4 regions of the Lentilitoribacter sp. EG35 genome follow, and region 3 is predicted to be linked to each of the others. Evidence: predicted binding sites of a transcription regulator. Region 3 holds the regulator's gene; each other region holds the start of a gene.
What was found. The regulator LexA, encoded in region 3, represses DNA repair genes until DNA is damaged. The targets are predictions, from matches to a motif close to TGTTCNNNNTGTGTTCNG.

Region 1 (2,212 bases), on a different contig from region 3:
CATTTTGAAATTAAAGTGTTTTCCAAGCGCTTCCAGCGTTTGCTTATAGTACGGTGACGAAGACTTAGACCAAGGTGCAATTGCTCCATCGCGTAAAGTTTTTCCTTGATCTGGTACGATTAAATCAGGGCTAATCTTTTTTTGGCTACCCAGTCCATCGCAAGTGGGGCAAGCGCCAAATGGGTTGTTAAACGAAAACAAGCGAGGCTCGATTTCCGGTATTGTAAAGCCAGACACAGGACAGGCAAACTTCTCAGAAAATATTATGCGTTCATGTGTTTCGTTTTTTGATTTGTTTTTTGAACCCGACGCGGTTTCAGAATCAGGCAAAGGTTTGTCGGCAAATTCAGCTATTGCCAGACCTTCTGACAGCTTCAAACAGGTTTCTATACTATCTGCCAAACGCGCCGCGCTATCAGGACGGACCACGACACGATCGACCACGACATCGATGTCATGTTTGAATTTTTTATCAAGGTCGGGTACGTCAGCAATCTCGTAATATTGGCCATCGACCTTAAGGCGTTGATAGCCTTTTTTCATCAACTCAGCCATCTCTTTGCGATATTCGCCTTTTCTGCCGCGAATAAGCGGAGCAAGTATATAAAGACGTGTTCCTTCTTCTAGCTCCAGAACGCGATCTACCATCTGACTTACGGTCTGACTCTCAATCGGGAGGCCTGTCGTAGGCGAGTAGGGAACGCCGACGCGAGCAAACAAGAGGCGCATATAATCATAAATTTCAGTGACAGTGCCGACCGTCGAACGCGGGTTACGGCTTGTTGTCTTCTGCTCAATTGAAATTGCTGGAGAGAGGCCTTCAATTTGATCAACGTCCGGTTTTTGCATCATTTCCAAAAACTGGCGTGCATAGGCAGATAGACTTTCAACATAGCGCCGTTGACCCTCAGCATAGATTGTATCAAATGCGAGTGAGGATTTGCCCGAGCCGGATAGCCCCGTCATTACGATTAGTTTGTTTCGTGGGAGGTCGATGTCAACGCTTTTGAGATTGTGTTCGCGCGCGCCACGTACTGATATTGTCTTTAACTCGCTCATGAATGGTCCATTACATGTCAACTGGAAGATAGATGGTATTACTCTTCTTTACGCTCAAGTCGAGCACTGGTTTTAATTAATCCAAGATTTGATTCTCTTGACACTGCGCATTGTGATATATAGAACAAAAATAGAACAAACCAGCCTTTTTCTGAGTATTTCATATTTATATGTGGATTTAGATAAATAGGATGATTTGTGGTGGGACATGACCGACTAAGCTGGGTTAATGCGTAGCTAAGCGTACTCAGCGTTGGCAATTAGTATATTTTGAAAGGTTTTGACATGGCGGGCAGTGTGAATAAAGTTATTTTGGTTGGCAATCTTGGTGCTGATCCAGATGTAAAGCGCACACAAGATGGTCGTCCGATTGTTAATCTTTCAATCGCGACATCGGAAAGCTGGCGTGATAAAAATACAGGCGAGCGTCGAGATAAGACAGAATGGCACCGTGTTGTAATCTTTTCTGAGGGTCTATGCCGCGTTGCGGAAAACTATTTGAAAAAGGGCTCGAAAGTTTATCTTGAGGGCGCGTTGCAAACACGCAAATGGCAAGATCAAAACGGGCAAGATAAATATTCGACGGAAGTCGTGCTACAGGGTTTTAACTCGACTTTGACAATGCTTGATGGCCGGAACGATAACCAAGGTGGCGGAGGTAACTTTGGTAGCAACCAAGGTGGAGGCAACTTTGGTGGAAGTCAGGGTGGCGGTAACCAAGGTGGTGGAAATATTCCTGGTGGTTCCGGTGATTCTGGCGGCTTTTCTAATGATATGGACGATGATATCCCGTTTTGATCGGGATATTTAGTCAGGCATTTTTGATAACGCAATTGTCAGATGATTTCGTTTGCCTAATGGCCTATTGTTATCTCAAACGATCATCGAGCAAAGTGTGAGTAATATGCGACTTTTGATTTCCGGTTTTATCATTTTATTTTCGAGCTTTTCCGCAACCGCTGGAGAAGTCGATGTATTGGATGTGAAGGCAGAGAAGAATGCTAGCGGCAGCTACCGTTTTTCAGTGACAGTTAAGCATGCAGATGAGGGCTGGGATCATTACGCTGATAAATGGGACGTGGTTGACTCAGATGGAAACATATTGGGCACGCGCGTTCTCGCTCACCCGCATGTTAATGAGCAGCCATTTACG
Region 2 (2,212 bases), on a different contig from region 3:
TATATTTCGTAACATCATCATCCCTTGATAGAAATTCAAGCGCCCGCTGATCAACACTCGGAACAGCCTTTGTTAGCCCGTTTATCACGGGTGTGCGCTCCAAACTCGAAACGAGATTCGACAAAGATGAAAAATCAAGCTGCTGATTGCGCCATTGCAATATCTTCACAGGTTCAAATACATGCGCTTCCAAACGCTCAACGGTTTCTTCATTTAAAGGTACCGCATGTCCTGTCACGCCGAAAGTGCCATCGGTCGTATGCCTGCCTGCTCGGCCAGCAATCTGACCAAGCTCTGCAAGATTTAATGGTCTATACTGAAAACCATCAAATTTATGATCTTGCGCAAATGCAACATGATCAACATCCAGATTTAGCCCCATACCAATAGCATCAGTTGCTACAAGATAATCAACATCACCATTTTGATAAAGTTCAACTTGAGCATTGCGGGTTCTGGGGGACAACGCACCCAAAACCACCGCTGCACCACCACGCTGGCGACGAATAAGTTCTGCAATGGCATAAACTTCATTGGCAGAAAACGCGACAACGGCGGAACGTCTTTGCAGCCGCGATATTTTGCGCGAACCGCTATATTCGAGGCGTGAGAGACGCGGTCGCTCGATCACATATAGGCCTGGCATCATGCGTGATAGTACATTGCGCATAATATCCGAGCCAAGCAGCAGCGTTTCCTCAGTACCCCTTAGATGCAATATTCTATCGGTGAAAACATGCCCACGCTCTAAATCAGATGCAAGCTGAACTTCGTCAATTGCAACAAAAGCCGCGTTTGTTGTGCGGGGCATCGCTTCAACAGTGCACACCGTGTACGCTGCATTTGGCGGACTGATCTTTTCTTCACCCGTTACTAATGCAACCTTACCCTCCCCGACACGTTTGATAAGTCGCTGATAAACTTCGCGAGCCAGGAGACGTAATGGCAACCCAATGACACCACTTTTATGGGCAATCATTCGTTCAATTGCATAATGGGTTTTACCAGTATTTGTCGGTCCCAAAACAGCCGTTACGCCGCGACCACTTACGACAATCGGATCTACTGGTATTTCAGAATGTCTATTCATAAATTGAACTCACACGTCACTTAGTTTTTGCTAGCATAATTAAGCAAAACAAACACGAAAAAAACACGTTATGAAAACCTCGCCTGTTAACGAATGGAACAGGGATAGAACGAATCGGCTACGAATCGCTGACTAAGCTCATTTCCCGTTTTGTTCACGGCTACATATTGCGATCAGCGCAAAAAAGTGAACAAAATATCGACATTGACTGAAGATATTCTATTGAATTTTCCATTGAAAAGTTAATAACAACTCCGATGGGTTTAGAATATAAAAAACTATGTGAAAAACCACACATCCGATTAACTATTTTAGTTACACTTTGTTAATCAAAACAAACAGATAGTTAAAGTTAAAGTCAATTTTTGTTCAAAATCATTAAGCATTAGACCAAAAGCGGAACGAAACAGACACGAATCGCTCACCTGAGTATGTTCTTATTTTGTTCATGACTACATATTGCCCAACCCATGCACCGGATAACTAATTTCCACCTCTACAATCCATATATTGAGAGGAAACCTAATGCTCACTGTTAATCAGTATTAACAAAGCGTAAAAAAAGGCGCCTCAATGAGGCGCCTTAGCATTCAATTTGTGACTAAACTCTTAAGAGAAGTATTGACCACCATTTGCAGAAATTGTTGACCCTGTGATGAAACCAGCATCATCGGATGCAAGGAAGACAACGCAGCGTGCAATCTCTTCCGGCTCGCCCAAACGGCCAACTGGAATAAGTGGTAAAACATGTTTTTCTAACACATCCGGGTCAATTGCTTTGACCATATCAGTGCCAATATAGCCTGGGCAAACAGCATTGACTGTGATCCCAGCGCGAGCGCCTTCTTGAGCCAGCGCTTTGGTCAGACCAATATCACCCGCTTTGGCAGCAGAATAATTAGCTTGGCCAGCTTGGCCTTTTTGACCATTGATAGACGAAATGTTAATCACACGACCAAATTTACGAGCGCGCAGGCCCGGCCAAATTGGGTGTGTCATGTTGAAAACACCATTTAGATTGGTGTTGATGACTTCATTCCATTTTTCAGGAGTCATTTTGTGGAACATACCATCGCGAGTAATGCCTGCATTATTCACTAGAACTGAGATTTCACCCAAATC
Region 3 (2,212 bases):
TATTCCGCCCTCACCCTAGCTGCATGTATGAACCAGTCACATATGGCGGTTTTTGAAAAACCAGATGTCTACGTTCTGGCAACGGGTGACGAACTCGTAAAACCGGGCGGAACACCAGATGAAAACCAGATCATTTCATCTAACAGCTATGGCGTTGTGGCCTTATGTTCGAGCGCAGGAGCAAATGCTGTCGATCTCGGAATAGCTACCGATAATTTGGATGATATCAAAACACGCGTGCAAAAAGCAATTGATAGCAAAGCCGATATTCTTGTGACCATTGGTGGCGCATCTGTTGGCGATTATGATTTGGTACAAAAAGCTCTTATCGACATGGGTATGGAGCTTAATTTTTGGAAAATCGCCATGCGTCCTGGTAAGCCACTTATGTTTGGCCAACTTGGTAACATGCGTTTCATGGGATTACCGGGTAACCCAGCATCATGTTTAGTGACGGCCAATTTATTTCTAGCACCGCTTGTTCGAAAGCTTAGCGGAAACCGGGCAACACAAGTCATCCAAAAAGCGAGAACTACAGTTGATCTTACGGAAAACGCCTCCCGACAAGATTATATGCGAGCCCGCATCGAATATGATAAAAATGGAAACCTAACTGCTACCCCATTTTCTCGGCAGGATTCATCTCTGGTACGTGTCTTTGCCGATGCAAATGGTCTTTTGATTCGCCCCCCAAATGCAAAACCGGCGAAAAAGGGCGATACTTGCGACGTAATCTTGTTAGATAGTTGAACTATTTGGAATTAATTTTGCAAAGCAAAACCAAATATTTCTTGTTCAGTAAGAATAGAACAGTGCGATAACAGGCTTACGCAACTCGCTTTAACTAATCATCTATAAATTCATTATATTTTTCAATCATCTACATGTACCGGCTGAACCAAGGATCTGCCAGATTCATCATCTAATATGATCCAATTGTTCAATAACATTTATGTATTCCGTCTATGTTCCTCTTTGTTCAAGTGAAACACGTAATTTCATAGCAATGTTCTTTAAATGTTTTTTAACACTTGCGGAACACATATAGAACATATAAGAATTGTTCTTGATTTGTTTCATTTTGCAAAGGTATATCATATGTTGACCCGTAAGCAGCAAGAGTTATTATTTTTCATTCATGAGCGGATGAAAGAATCCGGTATACCTCCATCATTTGATGAAATGAAAGACGCGCTTGATTTAGCATCTAAGTCTGGAATCCATCGCTTAATTACAGCGCTCGAAGAGCGTGGTTTTATTCGAAGACTCCCTAATCGAGCACGTGCACTTGAAGTTATAAAACTACCAGAGAGCTACCAAAACACATCACCTCCGCCGCGCGGCTTTACGCCAAGCGTTATTGAGGGCAGCAAAGATAGAACACCGACACAGAGTTTGAAGCCTAAAGCATCCAATGATGATAATGCCGGCGCATTAAACGTTCCGGTCATGGGGCGGATTGCCGCGGGTGTTCCCATATCGGCAATACAACACAATACGCATAATGTGGCTGTTCCGGTTGATATGCTTGGATCTGGAGATCATTATGCTCTTGAAGTCAAAGGTGATTCAATGATTGAGGCTGGAATTTTTGATGGCGATACGGTCGTAATTAAAGATACCAACCATGCCACACCCGGCGACATCGTCGTTGCACTTGTTGATGAAGAAGAAGCTACACTAAAACGGTTTCGTCGTAAGGGTGATTCAATTGCTCTGGAAGCTGCTAACCCAGCCTATGAAACACGAATTTTTGGACCTGACCGTGTTAAAGTTCAAGGCAAATTGGTAGGTCTTATTCGCCGCTATCATTAGTTTTGGTATTCAGTTCTGGTGCGTTGGCCTTGAAATTAGTGAGGCCATGGTATTTGACGATTTCACCATTTGGCATTTTGTAGCTGCGGCTTCGCCAGTCGTAATAGCGGTGAGATGTCCAAGGCCGAACGCTATTGTTAATGGCGCTTACAATATTCCAATCGAGGGTAGATTGAGACGTCTTGTCCAGATTGCGATATAGGGCAAGAGAACCTGTTCTTCGCAGTGAATTTTGATCAAGCACCATTACATTCTTATCGCAAGTGCTGTTTTCGTCTTTTAGCCTTGTAGACAAGATTACAATATTTGCGCGATCGCAGGCGATTCTTAAATATCTTTGATCTGTAATTGTTGCGATTTTGACCTCGCTGTTTTCAAAGTAGCAGAATTGACTCGA
Region 4 (2,212 bases), on a different contig from region 3:
TATGGCTAAGGTCTTGATATCTTTGTTCTTGCAGCTGCCGGGCTCGCAAAACTCTTTTCGCGACGTTCTCACTTGGTTCAGCAGGCTTTGGTTGTATGAGGTCCATTGCCGTAACGGCAGGCACTTCGATGCGCAGGTCGATACGGTCTAATAAGGGGCCTGAAATACGAGCTTGGTAGTCAGTTTGGCAACGTGGACCACGTGCACAGGTCTGCCCGGGCTCTCCTGCCATGCCGCAGCGGCACGGGTTCATGGCTGCGATCAGTTGAATATCTGCTGGATAACTCACGCGGTGATTGGCCCGTGCGATGACAGATTGTGAACTTTCCAGAGGTTGGCGCAGGGAATCCAGAACTTGCGGTGAAAATTCTGGAAATTCATCTAAAAACAAGACCCCTTTATGTGCCATAGAAACTTCACCTGGACGTGCTTTTGCACCACCGCCAACCATTGCTGCCATGGTAGCAGAGTGATGCGGTGACCGAAATGGACGTTGATCAGTTAAATGCCCACCAGATAATTGTCCAGCAATGGAATGAACCATCGACACACTGAGCATTTCAGCCGGCGTAAGAGGTGGTAAAATGGATGGAAGACGGGATGCAAGCATGGATTTTCCAGAACCAGGCGGACCAACCATCAGTAAATTATGCCCGCCAGCCGCTGCGACTTCCAATGCGCGTTTTGCTGTTTCTTGCCCTTTTATGTCGGCTAGATCAGGTAAGTTGGTTGTAAGTGCTCGTTGCGCTGGTTTTGGCCGCGATAAGACTTGGGTGCCTCGAAAATGGTTGGCAATTGAGATCAGGCTTATGGGTGCTAAAATATCCATATCCTCATCTGCCCATGCGGCCTCTGCGCCACAGGCTTCGGGGCAGATTAAACCACGATCCATCGCATTGGCACCGATGGCTGCAGGAAGTGAACCTGTAACGTAAGAAATTGCTCCATCAAGCGATAATTCGCCTAGAACAACATAGTTCTGCAAAACATCATTTGGGATTGCATCCATCGCTGCCATTAGACCAAGCGCAATAGGAAGATCGAAATGGGATCCTTCTTTGGGTAGATCAGCGGGCGCTAAATTAATCGTAACTTTTTTCGCAGGTAACGATAAGCCAGATGCGTGAAGTGCAGCTTGTACCCGCTCGCGACTTTCAGCAACGGCCTTGTCTGGCAAGCCAACAATATGCATGCCAATCTTCCCGGGTGAAATCATAACCTGAACATCAACAGGCAGAGCTTCAATTCCCTGAAATGCGACAGTCTTTACATGCGCAACCATTTACGTCCCCATATTGTGCTCTAATACACTATTTGCGAGTATCAGGTTTTACAATACACATGTTTGCGTCGTAAAAACAAGAACATTATGAGAACAAAATACTGAATTTTTGCATTTCAGGTTGTGATGAGTTGTATTTGGTTGCGAAAATGGAACAATTAAAGAACGAATTGTCCGCCATTTTTCTTGCGATTTTCAATCGCATCCCAGAATAAGCTTGCAATATCAGCGCCGCCAAATTTCTTCACCTCACGCACACCTGTGGGCGATGTGACGTTGATTTCAGTCATATAGTCGCCGATGACATCGATGCCGACGAGAGTAAACCCCCGCTCGCGCAATGCTGGTCCAATGCGGTCACAAATTTCTTTATCGCGCGGTGTTAATTCAATGGCTTCTGCCTTGCCACCAACATGCATGTTGGAACGTGCATCACCTTCAGCGGGTACGCGGTTAATTGCGCCAACCGGTTCACCTTCGATGAGAATAATACGCTTATCTCCTGCGCGAACTGCTGGCAAATATTGCTGAGCGATATAAGGCTCAACGAATAGGTCACCGAACATTTCCAAGAGGGAAGTGAGGTTCTGATCATCTTTATTCAGCAAAAATACGCCTGCCCCGCCATTACCATAAAGAGGCTTTAAGATCATATCGCCTACTTCTTGGCGGAAATCCATGATTTCTCTTGGATCTTTTGTGATCAAAGTTTTGGGCATTAGATCGGTGAATTCTGTCACAAAAATTTTCTCAGGAGAATTACGAACCCATGCAGGATCATTGACGACAAGTGTCTTCGGGTGGATAAGTTCAAGCAAATGCGTGCTTGTGATATAATTCATGTCAAAGGGCGGGTCTTGGCGTAAAAGCACAACATCCATGTCAGATAAAGACACCTTTTTAGCTTCATCCAAAGTGAAATGATCACCA

Region 1: the regulator LexA is predicted to act here: its motif matches at 1,180-1,197, upstream of uvrA (excinuclease ABC subunit UvrA).
Region 2: the regulator LexA is predicted to act here: its motif matches at 1,185-1,202, upstream of AB2J24_RS09215 (helicase-related protein).
Region 4: the regulator LexA is predicted to act here: its motif matches at 1,361-1,378, upstream of AB2J24_RS05355 (YifB family Mg chelatase-like AAA ATPase).

Annotation. Positions count from the first base shown of each region.
Region 1 covers NZ_JBFNGQ010000001.1:766,837-769,048, forward strand. Annotated here, with positions in the region: gene uvrA (excinuclease ABC subunit UvrA) at 1-1,059, opposite strand, end outside; gene AB2J24_RS03565 (single-stranded DNA-binding protein) at 1,345-1,857, shown strand; gene AB2J24_RS03570 (hypothetical protein) at 1,964-2,212, shown strand, end outside.
Region 2 covers NZ_JBFNGQ010000004.1:126,446-128,657, reverse strand. Annotated here, with positions in the region: gene AB2J24_RS09215 (helicase-related protein) at 1-1,057, opposite strand, end outside; gene phbB (acetoacetyl-CoA reductase) at 1,700-2,212, opposite strand, start outside.
Region 3 covers NZ_JBFNGQ010000005.1:74,682-76,893, reverse strand. Annotated here, with positions in the region: gene glp (gephyrin-like molybdotransferase Glp) at 1-750, shown strand, start outside; gene lexA (transcriptional repressor LexA) at 1,099-1,815, shown strand; gene AB2J24_RS10470 (ComEC/Rec2 family competence protein) at 1,796-2,212, opposite strand, start outside.
Region 4 covers NZ_JBFNGQ010000002.1:305,581-307,792, reverse strand. Annotated here, with positions in the region: gene AB2J24_RS05355 (YifB family Mg chelatase-like AAA ATPase) at 1-1,282, opposite strand, end outside; gene gshB (glutathione synthase) at 1,441-2,212, opposite strand, start outside.